3 regions of the Streptomyces sp. NPDC059002 genome follow, and region 1 is predicted to be linked to each of the others. Evidence: riboswitches for the same ligand, from Rfam matches in the RefSeq annotation. Region 1 holds a riboswitch; each other region holds the start of a gene.
The links. A riboswitch is a leader RNA that binds a small molecule or an ion and turns the genes downstream of it on or off. The one in region 1 is predicted to bind thiamine pyrophosphate.
Positions count from the first base shown of each region.

Region 1 (4,448 bases):
GACACAGGAGACTCAGGAGCAGAAGAGTGGCCGACCGGGGTATCCGCAGAGATGTCGCCATATCGCACCACCTAGGGCACCAATGTCCTGAACCGTGCGGTCTCAGGAGAATGGCACTCCACGGACACCCCCGTCTACGGTCCCGTCCACGGTCCCGCCCACGTGTGGTGTTCGCTCAGTCGGCGATCGGCAGATAGACCCGGTTGCCTGCCGCGGCGAACTCCTTGGACTTCTGCTCCATGCCCGCCTCGATGTCCTCGCTGCCCAGGTCACCGCCGTGCTCGCGCCGGATGTCCTGCGAGATCTTCATCGAGCAGAACTTCGGCCCGCACATCGAGCAGAAGTGCGCCGTCTTCGCGGGCTCGGCCGGCAGCGTCTCGTCGTGGAACTCCCGTGCGGTGACCGGGTCGAGGGCCAGATTGAACTGGTCCTCCCAGCGGAACTCGAAGCGCGCGTCCGAGAGCGCGTCGTCCCAGTCCTGCGCGCCCGGGTGCCCCTTGGCGAGGTCCGCCGCATGCGCCGCGATCTTGTACGTGATGACACCGGTCTTCACGTCGTCGCGGTTGGGCAGGCCGAGGTGCTCCTTGGGCGTGACGTAGCAGAGCATCGCGGTGCCCCACCAGCCGATCATCGCGGCGCCGATGCCGGAGGTGATGTGGTCGTAGGCGGGCGCGATGTCCGTGGTCAGCGGGCCGAGCGTGTAGAACGGCGCCTCCTCGCAGATCTCCTGCTGGAGATCGATGTTCTCCTTGATCTTGTGCATCGGGACGTGGCCAGGACCCTCGATCATGGTCTGCACGTTGTGCCGCTTGGCGATGGTGTTGAGCTCGCCGAGGGTCCTCAACTCGGCGAACTGCGCCTCGTCGTTGGCGTCCGCGATCGACCCCGGGCGCAGGCCGTCGCCGAGCGAGTACGTCACGTCGTACGCCGCGAGGATCTCGCACAGCTCCTCGAAGTGCTCGTAGAGGAAGCTCTCCTTGTGGTGCGCGAGGCACCAGGCGGCCATGATCGAACCGCCGCGCGAGACGATGCCGGTTTTGCGGCGTGCGGTGAGCGGGACATATGGAAGGCGCACGCCCGCGTGCACCGTCATGTAGTCCACGCCCTGCTCGGCCTGCTCGATGACCGTGTCCTTGTAGATCTCCCAGGTCAGCTCCTCGGCCTTGCCGTCGACCTTCTCCAGGGCCTGGTAGAGCGGCACGGTGCCGATCGGCACGGGGGAGTTGCGCAGGACCCACTCGCGGGTGGTGTGGATGTTCCGGCCGGTGGACAGGTCCATGACCGTGTCGGCGCCCCACTTGGTCGCCCAGGTCATCTTGTCCACCTCCTCCTCGATGGAGGAAGTGACCGCGGAATTGCCGATGTTGGCGTTCACCTTCACCAGGAACTTCTTGCCGATGATCATCGGCTCGATCTCCGGGTGGTTCACGTTCGCCGGGATCACGGCCCGGCCCGCGGCGACTTCCTGCCGCACGACCTCGGGGTCGATGTTCTCGCGGATCCCGATGAACTCCATCTCGGGCGTGATCTCGCCCCGGCGGGCGTACGCGAGCTGCGTGACCGCCTGTCCCTGGCGGCCGCGGCGCGGCTGGCGCGGGCGGCCGGGGAAGACCGCGTCGAGGTTCTTGAGCCCGCCGCGCGGCGAGGTGTGCTTGATGCCGTCGTCCTCGGGACGGGGCGGGCGGCCCACGTACTCCTCGGTGTCGCCGCGGGCGATGATCCAGTTCTCCCGCAGCGGCGGCAGTCCGCGGCGGACGTCGGTCTCGGCGTTCGGATCGGTGTACGGACCCGAAGTGTCGTACAGGGTCACGGCCTTGCCGTTGGTGAGGTGCACCTGGCGGACCGGCACCCGCAGGTCGGGGCGCGAGCCCTCGACATACGCCTTGTGCCAGCCGATGGACTTCCCGGCCTCGTCGCTCTGGTGCTGCGTCGAGGCAGGCGTGCGTGCGTCCGATGTGGTCATGAGACCTACTCCCTACGCCGGCATTACCCGGTAACAGGTTCGGCGGTCGACGCAGCGGATTCCGTATGGCTCGGGCACGATTCACTCGTGCCTTCTCGTACGGAGGTCAGCGCCCTCTCAGCCCGGTGCTCCGAGCTCCCGCGATTGCAAAGGTGGCTCCACGCTAGCGTCATATCGGGCGCGCTGAACAGAGGGCCCCCTCCGTTCTTGCGATGATCGGGCAGTGACCACCACTGAGCCGCCGTCCCAGCCACCCTCGCAGCCACCCCTCCCCGACCCCCACGGGCACGGTCACGGGCACGGCCACTCGCACAGTCACGGCCCGGCCGCGCCCGTCTCCAAACATCTGCGCAAGGTCATCGCCGCGGTGCTGATTCCTTTCGCCACCGCGGTGGTCGTGGGGCTCCTGGTGTTCTGGCCGGGCGGCACGCCGAGCCACGAACGCACCGGCGTCGGCTTCGACCGGCAGACGCAGTCGGCGACGGTCACGAAGGTGCAGGAGCTGTCCTGCAAGGACCTCAACCCCTCGCAGACCCCGCCGAACGGCGACACCTCCACCGCGGAGGGCCAGTCCGCCCAGTCCAGCGCGGACGGCACCTGCAAGAAGGCGACGATCGAGGTGACCAGCGGCAAGGACAAGGGCCGCACCTTCACCGAGATCATCCAGCCGGACTCGCCCCGGCAGCTGCACCAGGGCCAGCAGGTGGTGGTCGCCTATGAGCCCAAGGCGCCCGAGGGGCTGCAGTACTCGGTCACCGATGTGAACCGCAAGATCCCGATGGCGCTGCTCGCCGGGATCTTCGCGCTCGCCGTCGTCGTGGTGGGACGGCTGCGCGGCGTGATGGCCCTGGTCGCGCTCGCCATCAGCTTCCTGGTCCTGACCTTCTTCATCCTGCCGGCCATCCTGCAGGGCTCGAACCCGCTGGTCGTCGCGGTGATCGGGGCGAGCGCCATCATGCTGATCGCGCTCTATCTCTGCCATGGCCTCACCGCCCGCACATCCGTCGCGGTACTCGGCACGCTGATCTCCCTCCTCCTCATCGGCCTGCTCGGCTCGCTCTTCATCGGCTGGGCCGCGCTCACCGGCAACACGGACGACAACACCGGCCTCATCCACGGCCTGTATCCGTCCATCGACATGAGCGGCCTGCTGCTCGCGGGCGTCATCATCGGCTCGCTCGGCGTGCTCGACGACGTGACCGTCACCCAAACCTCGGCCGTCTGGGAACTGCACCAGGCCAACCCGACGATGGGCTGGCGCGGCCTCTACCGTGCGGGCATCCGCATCGGCCGCGACCACATCGCCTCGGTCGTCAACACCCTCGTCCTCGCCTACGCGGGCGCCGCGCTGCCCCTGCTGCTCCTCTTCTCGATCGCCCAGTCCAGCGTGGGCACGGTGGCCAACAGCGAGCTCGTCGCCGAGGAGATCGTCCGCACCCTGATCGGCTCGATCGGCCTGGTCGCCTCGGTGCCGGTGACGACCGCGCTGGCCGCCCTCGTCGTCTCGGCCGACCGCTCCACGGAGCTGGGGCTGGGGCCGGGTCCGGGTCCGGGCAGTCCGCGCGCCGCGATGTCCGGTGCCGCCCAGCCTGCCGCCCAGCCTGCCGCCCGGCCGTCCCGCGGCGGCAGAGGACGTCGCCGCAAGCCGTGAGCCGTAAGTCGTAAGCCCGGTCCGTGCCGACTGCCGCCTTGCCTGCGGCCAGCCCGCCGCCAACCCGCCGCCTGCCGCCTGCCGCCTGCCGCCTGACCGTCAGTCCCCCGGCGACGTCTCCCGACGCCCCCGCGGATGCCACGAAATGCACCAATCTGCCATCCGCATCCGCCCGTTGACCGCAGCGGATCAGCCCGCGTTCTGCTCCTCGGCGAGGATCCGGTCGAGCGCCTCGTCCAGATGCGAGTCGAAGTCGGCCAGCGCCCGCTCCTGCCCGAGCGGCACCAGCTTGTCCGTACGGTCGAGGAACGCGAGGAGCGGCGGAATCCCCACCCGGAACAGCGCCTGGTCCCCGCCGACCTGCAGCCTGATCAGCGCCTCGTCGAGCAGATCGGAGTCGGTGGGCTCGATGCGCACATCCCCGTCACCGCACGGCCTGCCCACCCCGTCGACCAGCAACTCCCGCCCGAACGCCCACGTCACCGGCGCATCCCCCGGCAGGTGGAACGTCAGCCGCACGGCATAGGGATCCCCGGTCTCATAGCGCAGCTCCACCGGGATGCGGAACGAAAGCTCCTCGGAAACGAGGAAGCTCATCATGACCTCTGCCTGCACCGACTCGCCCATCGCGCCCTACCCCGTCACTTAGCCCTCAAGTGGCCAGGAACCAACTCCCTGACACTCCTGGCATCTTGCTTAACGTACACACCAGATCACAAGGAGTGAGTTTTCAGATGCTGATAGAGAACGCGAGTGTCCCTAGTAGCTTTCCGATCTCACTCTGCAATCTCTCCGCGGCGGGAAGCAGCCGGTCGGCCTGACAGGAAGGTACAG
Region 1 is NZ_JBHYJI010000072.1:24,669-29,116, reverse strand. Features, by position in the region: gene ACFWZ2_RS38170 (hypothetical protein) at 1-61, opposite strand, end outside; gene thiC (phosphomethylpyrimidine synthase ThiC) at 176-1,963, opposite strand; TPP riboswitch at 1,956-2,115, opposite strand; gene ACFWZ2_RS38160 (YibE/F family protein) at 2,187-3,614, shown strand; gene ACFWZ2_RS38155 (SsgA family sporulation/cell division regulator) at 3,804-4,241, opposite strand; gene ACFWZ2_RS38150 (IclR family transcriptional regulator) at 4,345-4,448, opposite strand, start outside.

Region 2 (4,448 bases), on a different contig from region 1:
GCCTCGCGGATGAAGCGGTCGACGAAGGAGGCGTCCGCCGCCAGCGTCGGGTGCATCACCTTGAGCGCGAGCACGCGGTCCAGGCGGGTGTCCACGGCCCGGTAGACCGTGGCCATGCCGCCGACCGCGATGCGCCCGTCGATCCGGTAACGGCTGTCGAGCAGCTGCCCGACGAGGGGGTCCTGAAGGGTCGTGTCCACGCAGGGGAGTCTACGAGCCCGCACTGTCGGCGCCGCCCGCGCGGATGCTCTGCGGCCAGACTGCAGCGGAGCTGTGACCGTCACCGGGGATCACGTCGGCGTTCAGAAGGCCGGCCGCTCCGGATCCAGCCTGGCCATGCCCTCCCCGGGAGACGACGCCTCCGCGAAGTGCCGCCGCGGGATCCGCCCCGCCCGGTGCGCGAGGCGCCCCGCCTCGACGCCGTGCCGCATGGCCTCCGCCATCAGGACCGGCTCCTGGGCCCGCGTCACCGCGGAGGCGAGCATCACACCCGCGCACCCCAGCTCCATCGCGAGCGTCGCGTCGGAAGCCGTGCCCGCGCCCGCGTCCAGGATCACCGGCACGCGCGCGTGCTCCACGATCAGCTGGAAGTTGTGCGGGTTGCGGATGCCGAGCCCGGAGCCGATGGGGGAGCCGAGCGGCATGATCGCCGCGCAGCCCACGTCCTCCAGCTTCCGCGCGAGCACCGGGTCGTCGTTCGTGTACGGAAGGACCGTGAAGCCGTCGTCGACCAGGACCTCGGCGGCGTCCAGGAGCTCGACCGGATCGGGCAGCAGCGTGCGCTCGTCGGCGATCACCTCCAGCTTCACCAGATCCGTGCCGAGCGCTTCGCGCGCGAGGCGGGCGGTCAGGACGGCCTCGCCCGCGGTGAAGCAGCCCGCCGTGTTCGGCAGGACGCGGATGCCGAGCCGGTCGAGCACGGAGAGCACCGAGCCCTGCACGCCCGGGTCGAGGCGGCGCATCGCGACGGTGGTCAGCTCGGTGCCGGACGCGACGAGGGACCGTTCGAGGACGTCGAGGCTCGGCGCCCCGCCCGTGCCCATGATCAGGCGCGAGGAGAGGGTGAGGCCGCCGATGACGAAGGGGTCGTCTGCCATGGCCGGTTCAGCCTCCCTGCACTGCGGTGAGTACTTCGACGCGGTCGCCCGCGCTGAGCGCCGTGGTGGACCACCGCGCGCGCGGGACGACGGTTTCGTTGAGGGCGGCGGCCACTCCGGAGTGGGCCGAGGTCAGGGTGGCGACGAGCGCTCCGAGCGTGGTGCCGGGGGCGACGTCCCGTACCTCTCCGTTGAGGGAGACGGCGACGGACACAGGTGTGGTGGTCATACGGGCTGCTCCGTAAGGGCGGCAGAAGTGGCGGGGGAGGGGGCGCAGGGAGAGTCGGCGAAGCGCCGTGGGGTGAACGGGCGCGCCTCGTCCGGCAGTTCGCCGGTGGTGAGGGCGTGTGCCATCACGTCACCCGTGACCGGCGTCAGCAGGACGCCGTTGCGGAAGTGGCCGGTGGCCAGCTGAAGCCCCGCGAGACGCGTCGGGCCGAGCATCGGCGCGTTGTCGGGGGAGCCGGGGCGCAGTCCCGCGCGGGTCTCGGTGAGCGGCAGTTCCGTGATGCCGGGGACGAGTTCATGCGCGTCCCTGAGCAGTTCGTAGACGCCGCCCGCGGTGACCGTGGTGTCCCAGCCGAGCTCCTCGCTGGTCGCGCCGACGACGAGCTCGCCGTTCTCGCGCGGCACGAGGTAGACATGGCCGCCGCGCACGACGGCGCGCACGGTGCGGCTCAGGAACGGCGCGTACGCCTTCGGCACCGTCAGCCGGAGCACCTGCCCCTTCACGGGGCGCACGGGCGGCAGGACGTCGTCGGGGACGTCCGCGAGGCGCCCGCTGAGGCTGCCCGCGGCGAGCACGGTCTGGTCCGCGGTCAGCTCGGTGCCGTCCGCGGTGACGATGCCGCGGGCCCGGTCGCGTACGACCGAGAGGCGCTCGGCCCAACCGCGGTGGAAGACCACACCGGCCCGCTCGCAGGCCACCACGAGCGCCGCTGCGAGCCGGCGCGGATCGACCTGGTGGTCGCCGTCGACCCGCAGCCCGCCGCGCACGCCGGGCGCCAGCATCGGCTCCAGGCGCCGGCAGTCGCGGCCGCTCAGCCACTCCGATGCGAGCCCCGAACGCCGCTGCAGCGCGTGCAGTTCACGCAGGTGGGCACGGTCGTCCGAGTCGAGCGCGACGGCGAGCGTGCCGCACGCGCGGTAGCCGAGGTCGCGCCCGCTCGCCTCGGTCAGCTCGGCGGCGAAGTCCGGATAGCGCCGCGCGGATTCGAGGTTGAGGCCGAGCAACGTCTGCTCGCCGTAGTGGAGTTCGGTGACGGCGGCCAGCATGCCCGCGGCGACCTGCGCGGCGCCGCCGCCGGGCTCGGGGTCCACCACCGTGGTGGACAGACCGCGCTGCGCGGCCCGCCAGGCCGTGACCAGGCCGATGATGCCGCCCCCGACGACCAGGACGTCTGCTGTGGTGGCGGATGGTGTCGTCGTACGTGGATGCATGGGCGTCCAGCCCCTCCCTTCGCCGGCATGACCCGGATCAGGTTCGTACGGTCGGAGGCCGTCCCAGCCTCCCTCTCAGCCCGGTGCGTCCGGGCTCCCGCGAGTGCTCTGCACCGGCCACCCTAGCCCGTCGCTTCCTGCCGCAGTAGGGGAGCTGTCCGGGTATGCGCAGTGACGGTGTGTCAAAGATCTCCTCCTGCGCCTCTGAATGCGGGCGGGGCCGTCGTCCTAAGGTGATCGGGTGAGCGACCAGCAGAGGCACGCAGAGCGGCACGTCGTCATCGTCGGCGCGGGGATGGCCGGGGTGCAGACCGCGGTCGCCCTGCGCGAGCAGGGGTTCACCGGCGGGGTCACCCTGGTCGGCGCGGAACCCCACCAGCCGTACGACAGGCCGCCGCTGTCCAAGGCGGTGCTGCTCGGCAAGGCGGAGGGCTCCGCTTTCGACATCGACTTCGAGGCGCTGGGCATCACCCTCGACCTCGGCCGCGAGGTCACCGGGGTGCGCCCCGCCGACCATGAACTGGACACCGCGCAGGGCCCCATCACGTACGACGTCCTGGTCCTCGCGACCGGCGCCGAACCGATCCGGCTGCCGGGCACCGAAGGCGTCCCCGGCGTCCACCTCCTGCGCACCCTCGACGACGCCGAGCGGCTGCGGCCCGTGCTCGCCGAGCAGCACGACGTCGTGGTCGTCGGCGCGGGCTGGATCGGCGCCGAGTTCGCCACCGCCGCGCGCGAGGCGGGCTGCGCGGTCACCGTGGTCGAGGCCGCGGAACGCCCGCTCGCGGGAGCGCTGCCCGCCGAGGTGGCGGCGCCCATGGAGGACTGGTACGCGGACTCCGGAGCCGTGCTGCGCACCCACGCGCGCGTGGAGAGCGTCGAGCCCGGCACCGTGGTCCTCGCCGACGGCACGCGACTGCCCGCGGGCGCCGTCGTCGTCGGCATCGGCGCCCGCCCCGCCACGGCCTGGCTCACCGGCTCCGGCATCGAGCTCGGCACCCGCAGGGAGGTCGTGGCCGACGCGGGACTGCGCACCTCCGCGCCCGACGTGTACGCGGTCGGCGACTGCTCCTCCTTCCCCTCCGGCAGGTACGGCGAGCGCCTGCTCGTCCACCACTGGGACAACGCCCTGCAGGGCCCGCGCACGGTGGCGGCGAACATCATCGGTGAGGCCCCCGCGTCGTACGACCCCGTGCCGTACTTCTGGTCGGAGCAGTTCGGCCGCTTCGTGCAGTACGCGGGCCATCACGCGGCCGCCGACAAGCTGATCTGGCGCGGCGACCCGACCACCGCGGCCTGGTCGGTCTGCTGGCTCCGCGAGGGCGCCCTGGTCGCCGTCCTGGCCGTGGGCCGCCCCCGCGACCTGGCCCAGGGCCGCAAACTCATCGAGGCGGGCGCACACCTGGACCCCACTCTCGCATCGGACCCGTCGGTCCCTCTGAAGAAGGCGGAACTGCACCTCTGACGGCGGCGGGGCCCCGTTAAGGGGCGCGGGGAACTGCGCGAGCAACCAGAACGAACCCGCACCCGACACACAAGGGCCCCCGCCCTCGGCCCTCGGCCCCGAGAAGCCTCCCCCAGCTCCAGGCCCCCGGCCAGCGATACGCTTGACCCGTGACCGAGATTGACGCAAAGACCGATGCTCTCGTCCCCGCCTGGCTCCACCTGCCCGACATCGCCGAAATGCTCGATGTCGAGGTGACGCGTGTGCGCCAGCTGGTCAAGGAGGGCCAGCTGATCGCCGTACGCCGTGGTGAGAACCGCGCGCTTCAGGTGCCGGCCGCCTTCATCGACGGCGACAAGGTCGTCAAGGGCCTCGTCGGCACCCTGACGCTCCTGAAGGACGACGGTTTCTCCGACGAAGAGATGCTCGAGTGGCTCTTCACCCCCGACCCGACCCTGCCCGGCACC
Region 2 is NZ_JBHYJI010000049.1:55,754-60,201, forward strand. Features, by position in the region: gene pknB (Stk1 family PASTA domain-containing Ser/Thr kinase) at 1-200, opposite strand, end outside; gene ACFWZ2_RS32685 (thiazole synthase) at 303-1,097, opposite strand; gene thiS (sulfur carrier protein ThiS) at 1,105-1,326, opposite strand; gene thiO (glycine oxidase ThiO) at 1,323-2,537, opposite strand; TPP riboswitch at 2,535-2,648, opposite strand; gene ACFWZ2_RS32700 (NAD(P)/FAD-dependent oxidoreductase) at 2,833-4,002, shown strand; gene ACFWZ2_RS32705 (Rv2175c family DNA-binding protein) at 4,152-4,448, shown strand, end outside.
Region 2: another riboswitch for thiamine pyrophosphate. It lies ahead of thiO (glycine oxidase ThiO); the one in region 1 lies ahead of thiC (phosphomethylpyrimidine synthase ThiC).

Region 3 (4,448 bases), on a different contig from region 1:
CCTCGGCGAGTCGATGATCAAGCGGGACCTCGGGATCAAGGACATGGGCACGCTGCTGCCGGGCCACGGCGGGATCATGGACCGGCTCGACTCCCTGCTGCCGACCGCTCCGGTGGTCTGGCTGCTGCTCGTGGTCTTCGTCGGCTCCGGCTGAGCCGGGTCCGTCCCGCGGATCTTGTACGGGCCCCCTTCCTGCACCGGGAGGGGGCCCGTTGTCGTAGAGTCCCGGCCATGGGGCGGGCACGAGTGGAGAAGGACGGCACCTACCACGGGGATCTGCCGTGCAAGTGGTGCGAGACGCTGATAGGGCAGGGCGGGCGGCGCAGGCCGCGCCTGTACTGCCGGACGTCGCACCGCTGGAAGACCTACGGATCCCGGGTGGCCGTGGTGATCGGCGGGGTCTTCGGCTGAGGCCCGGGATCTTGACCTGAGACGGGGGTCGACGGGGGCCGGCCGGGCGGCATTTTCGGCCGCGAGAGGCATGGGCGTGCATCTGCGACACTAGTAGAGCCATGCCTAAGCCCGGAGAACTCACTTTCGTCGCCCCCCGCGGAGCCAAGAAGCCGCCGCGGCACCTCGCCGACCTCACGCCCGCAGAGCGCAAGGAGGCGGTTGCCGCCATCGGCGAGAAGCCGTTTCGCGCCAAGCAGCTGTCGCAGCACTACTTCGCGCGGTACGCGCACGACCCGGCGGAGTGGACCGACATCCCCGCCGGTGCGCGCGAGAAGCTCCGGGAGGCGCTGCTGCCGGATCTGATGTCCGTGGTGCGGCACATCAGCTGTGACGACGACACCACCCGCAAGACGCTCTGGCGGCTCTTCGACGGGACGCTCGTGGAGTCGGTGCTCATGCGGTACCCGGACCGGGTGACCATGTGCATCAGCTCCCAGGCGGGCTGTGGCATGAACTGTCCGTTCTGTGCCACGGGACAGGCCGGGCTCGACCGGAACCTGTCGACCGGTGAGATCGTGCACCAGATCGTGGACGGCATGCGGGCGCTCCGCGACGGCGAGATCCCGGGCGGCCCCGCGCGGCTTTCCAACATCGTCTTCATGGGCATGGGCGAGCCGCTCGCCAACTACAAGCGGGTCGTCGGCGCCATCCGTGCGCTGACCGACCCGGAGCCGGACGGTCTCGGGCTCTCGCAGCGCGGGATCACGGTGTCGACGGTGGGGCTCGTGCCCGCCATCCACCGGTTCTCGGACGAGGGCTTCAAGTGCCGCCTCGCGATCTCGCTGCACGCGCCGGACGACGAGCTGCGCGACACCCTCGTACCGGTCAATACGCGGTGGCAGGTGCGGGAGGTGCTCGACGCGGGGTGGGAGTACGCCGCGAAGTCGGGGCGTCGCCTCTCCATCGAGTACGCGCTGATCCGGGACATCAACGACCAGGCGTGGCGTGGTGACCGGCTCGGGCGGCTACTCAAGGGCAAGCCGGTGCACGTCAATCTCATTCCGCTGAACCCGACGCCGGGCTCGAAGTGGACGGCGTCGCGGCCCGAGGACGAGAAGGCGTTCGTGGAGGCCATCGCCGCCCATGGGGTGCCGGTGACCATCCGGGACACCCGTGGCCAGGAGATCGACGGAGCGTGCGGCCAGCTCGCCGCGTCCGAGCGGTAGGCCGAGGGGTAGTCTGGCGGGCGTACGTCCTCGTACACACATCTGCATATTCCGACAGGGGAGCGCCACAGCGCTGAGAGTGCGGCACCTTGGACAGGTGGGCCGCAGACCCTCTGAACCTCGCCCAGGTCATTCTGGGTAGGAAGTTCGGTCATTACTCAAGCTGTTGCGCCCTGCACGCGGATCGCTCGGTCCGCGCGCAGGGCCGCGTCTTCTCCTGGTCACCCAGGAGGAAGTTCCAGTGAGCACCACCAAGAAGGTCACGTTCACCGCCGTCGCGGTGGGCATCGGGCTCGTCGCGGTCTCCGCGTGCGGCAGCTCCGACAGCGGGTCGGGGAAGACCGACTCCAAGAACGTCACGCTCGTCAGCCACGACTCCTTCAACGTCTCCAAGGACGTACTGAAGGACTTCGAGAAGCGCTCCGGATACAAGGTCAACGTCCTCAAGGACGGTGACGCGGGCGCCGCGGTGAACAAGGCGATCCTGTCCAAGGACAACCCGCAGGGCGATGTCTTCTTCGGCGTCGACAACACCCTGCTCTCGCGCGCGCTCGACAACGGGCTCTTCCAGTCGTACGAGGCCAAGGGCTCGGACAAGATCAAGCCCGAGTTCCGGGTCGACCAGGACAAGCACCGGGTCACGCCCGTCGACAGCGGTGACATCTGCGTCAACTACGACAAGAAGTACTTCGCCGACAAGAAGCTGGCGCCGCCGAAGTCCTTCGACGACCTGGTCAAGCCCGCGTACAAGGACCTGCTCGTCACCGAGAACGCCTCGACCTCGTCGCCCGGGCTCGGCTTCCTGCTCGGCACCGCCGCCAAGTACGGCGACGACGGCTGGCAGGACTACTGGAAGAAGCTCAAGGCCAACGGCGTCAAGGTCGTCGACGGCTGGGAGCAGGCCTACAACGAGGAGTTCTCCGGGTCCTCCGGCGGCAAGAAGGCCAAGGGCGACCGGCCGCTCGTCGTGTCGTACGCCTCGTCCCCGCCCGTCGAGGTCCTCTACGCCAAGCCGCAGCCCAAGCAGGCGCCGACCGGCGTCGCGACCGGCACCTGCTTCCGGCAGGTCGAGTACGCGGGCCTGCTCAGCAACGCCAAGAACGAGAAGGGCGGCAAGGCGCTCCTCGACTTCCTCGCGGGCAAGGAGTTCCAGGAGGACATGCCGCTGAACATGTTCGTGAACCCGGTGCGCGAGGGCACCAAGCTGCCCGAGCTGTTCACCGAGCACGGTGTGACGGTCGACAAGCCCGAGACCATGGCCCCCAAGAAGATCGCCGACAACCGTGAGCCGTGGATCAAGTCGTGGACCTCGCTCGTACTGAAGTAGCCAAGGCCCGCTCCCGCGCGGGACTGAGCAGGGGAAGCGCGGCGCGGCTCGGTCTGATGGCCGTGCCCGTCGCGTTCTTCGCGCTCTTCTTCGCCTATCCGGTCACGGCGATCGTCGCGCGCGGGCTGCACATCGACGGGGTCTGGCAGTTCGGGCGGATCGCGGACGTGCTCGGGCAGTCCGACATCCGGCACGTGCTGTGGTTCACCACCTGGCAGGCGCTCGCGTCGACCGCGCTCACGCTGTTGATCGCGCTCCCCGGCGCGTATGTCTTCGCGCGCTTCGACTTCCCGGGCAAGCAGGTCCTCCGGGCCGTCGTCACGGTGCCGTTCGTGCTGCCGACCGTCGTCGTCGGGACGGCCTTCCTCGCGCTGCTCGGGCGGGGCGGGCTGCTCGACGAGCTGTGGGGCGTGCGCCTGGACACCACGGTGTGGGCGATCCTGCTCGCGCACGTCTTCTTCAACTACGCGGTCGTCGTACGGACGGTGGGCGGCCTCTGGTCGCAGCTCGACCCGCGGCAGGAGGAGGCCGCGCGGATGCTCGGGGCCTCCCGGTTCCGTGCCTGGCGGACGGTGACGCTGCCCGCGCTCGGCCCTGCGGTGGCCGCGGCCGCGCTCATGGTCTTCCTCTTCACCTTCACCTCGTTCGGTGTCGTGCAGATCCTCGGAGGGCCCGCGTACTCCACGCTCGAAGTGGAGATCTACCGGCAGACCGCACAGCTGCTCGACCTGCCGACGGCCGCCGTCCTGACCCTGGTGCAGTTCGCGGCGGTGGGGCTGATCCTCGCGATCCACGCGTGGACGGTGCGGCGGCGCGAGAGCGCGCTGAAGCTGGTCGACGCCTCGACGGTGGCGCGGCGGCCGCGCGGGGCGGGGCAGTGGACGCTGCTCGGCCTGGTCATGGCGACGGTCGTCGTACTGATCCTGCTGCCGCTCGGGGTGCTGATCCAGCGCTCCTTCGGAGGCGCCGCCGGTCCCGAGGGCTTCGGATTCGCGTACTACAAGGAGCTGACCTCGGCGGAGGGCGGCGCCTTCCTGGTGCCGCCGATCGAGGCGGTCTGGAATTCGCTGCAGTACGCGGTCGTGGCCACGGCCATCGCGGTCGTCATCGGCGGGCTTGCCGCGGCCGCGCTCACCCGGCGCGCGGGACGTCTGGTCCGGGGGTTCGACGCGCTGCTCATGCTGCCGCTCGGGGTGTCCGCGGTGACCGTGGGCTTCGGGTTCCTGATCACGCTCGACAAGCCGCCGCTCGATCTGCGGTCCTCCTGGATCCTGGTGCCGCTCGCGCAGGCGCTGGTGGGCGTGCCCTTCGTCGTCCGCACCATGCTGCCCGTCCTGCGCGCGGTGGACGGACGGCTGCGCGAGGCGGCGGCCGTGCTCGGGGCGTCGCCGCTGCGGGCCTGGCGGGAGGTGGACCTGCCGATGGTGCGGCGGGCGCTGCTCATCGCCGCCGGGTTCGCGTTCGCCGTGTCGCTCGGCGAGTTCGGGGCGACCGTCTTCATC
Region 3 is NZ_JBHYJI010000055.1:25,107-29,554, forward strand. Features, by position in the region: gene ACFWZ2_RS34125 (phosphatidate cytidylyltransferase) at 1-154, shown strand, start outside; gene ACFWZ2_RS34130 (hypothetical protein) at 232-411, shown strand; gene rlmN (23S rRNA (adenine(2503)-C(2))-methyltransferase RlmN) at 513-1,619, shown strand; TPP riboswitch at 1,666-1,782, shown strand; gene ACFWZ2_RS34140 (thiamine ABC transporter substrate binding subunit) at 1,861-2,946, shown strand; gene ACFWZ2_RS34145 (ABC transporter permease) at 2,922-4,448, shown strand, end outside.
Region 3: another riboswitch for thiamine pyrophosphate. It lies ahead of ACFWZ2_RS34140 (thiamine ABC transporter substrate binding subunit); the one in region 1 lies ahead of thiC (phosphomethylpyrimidine synthase ThiC).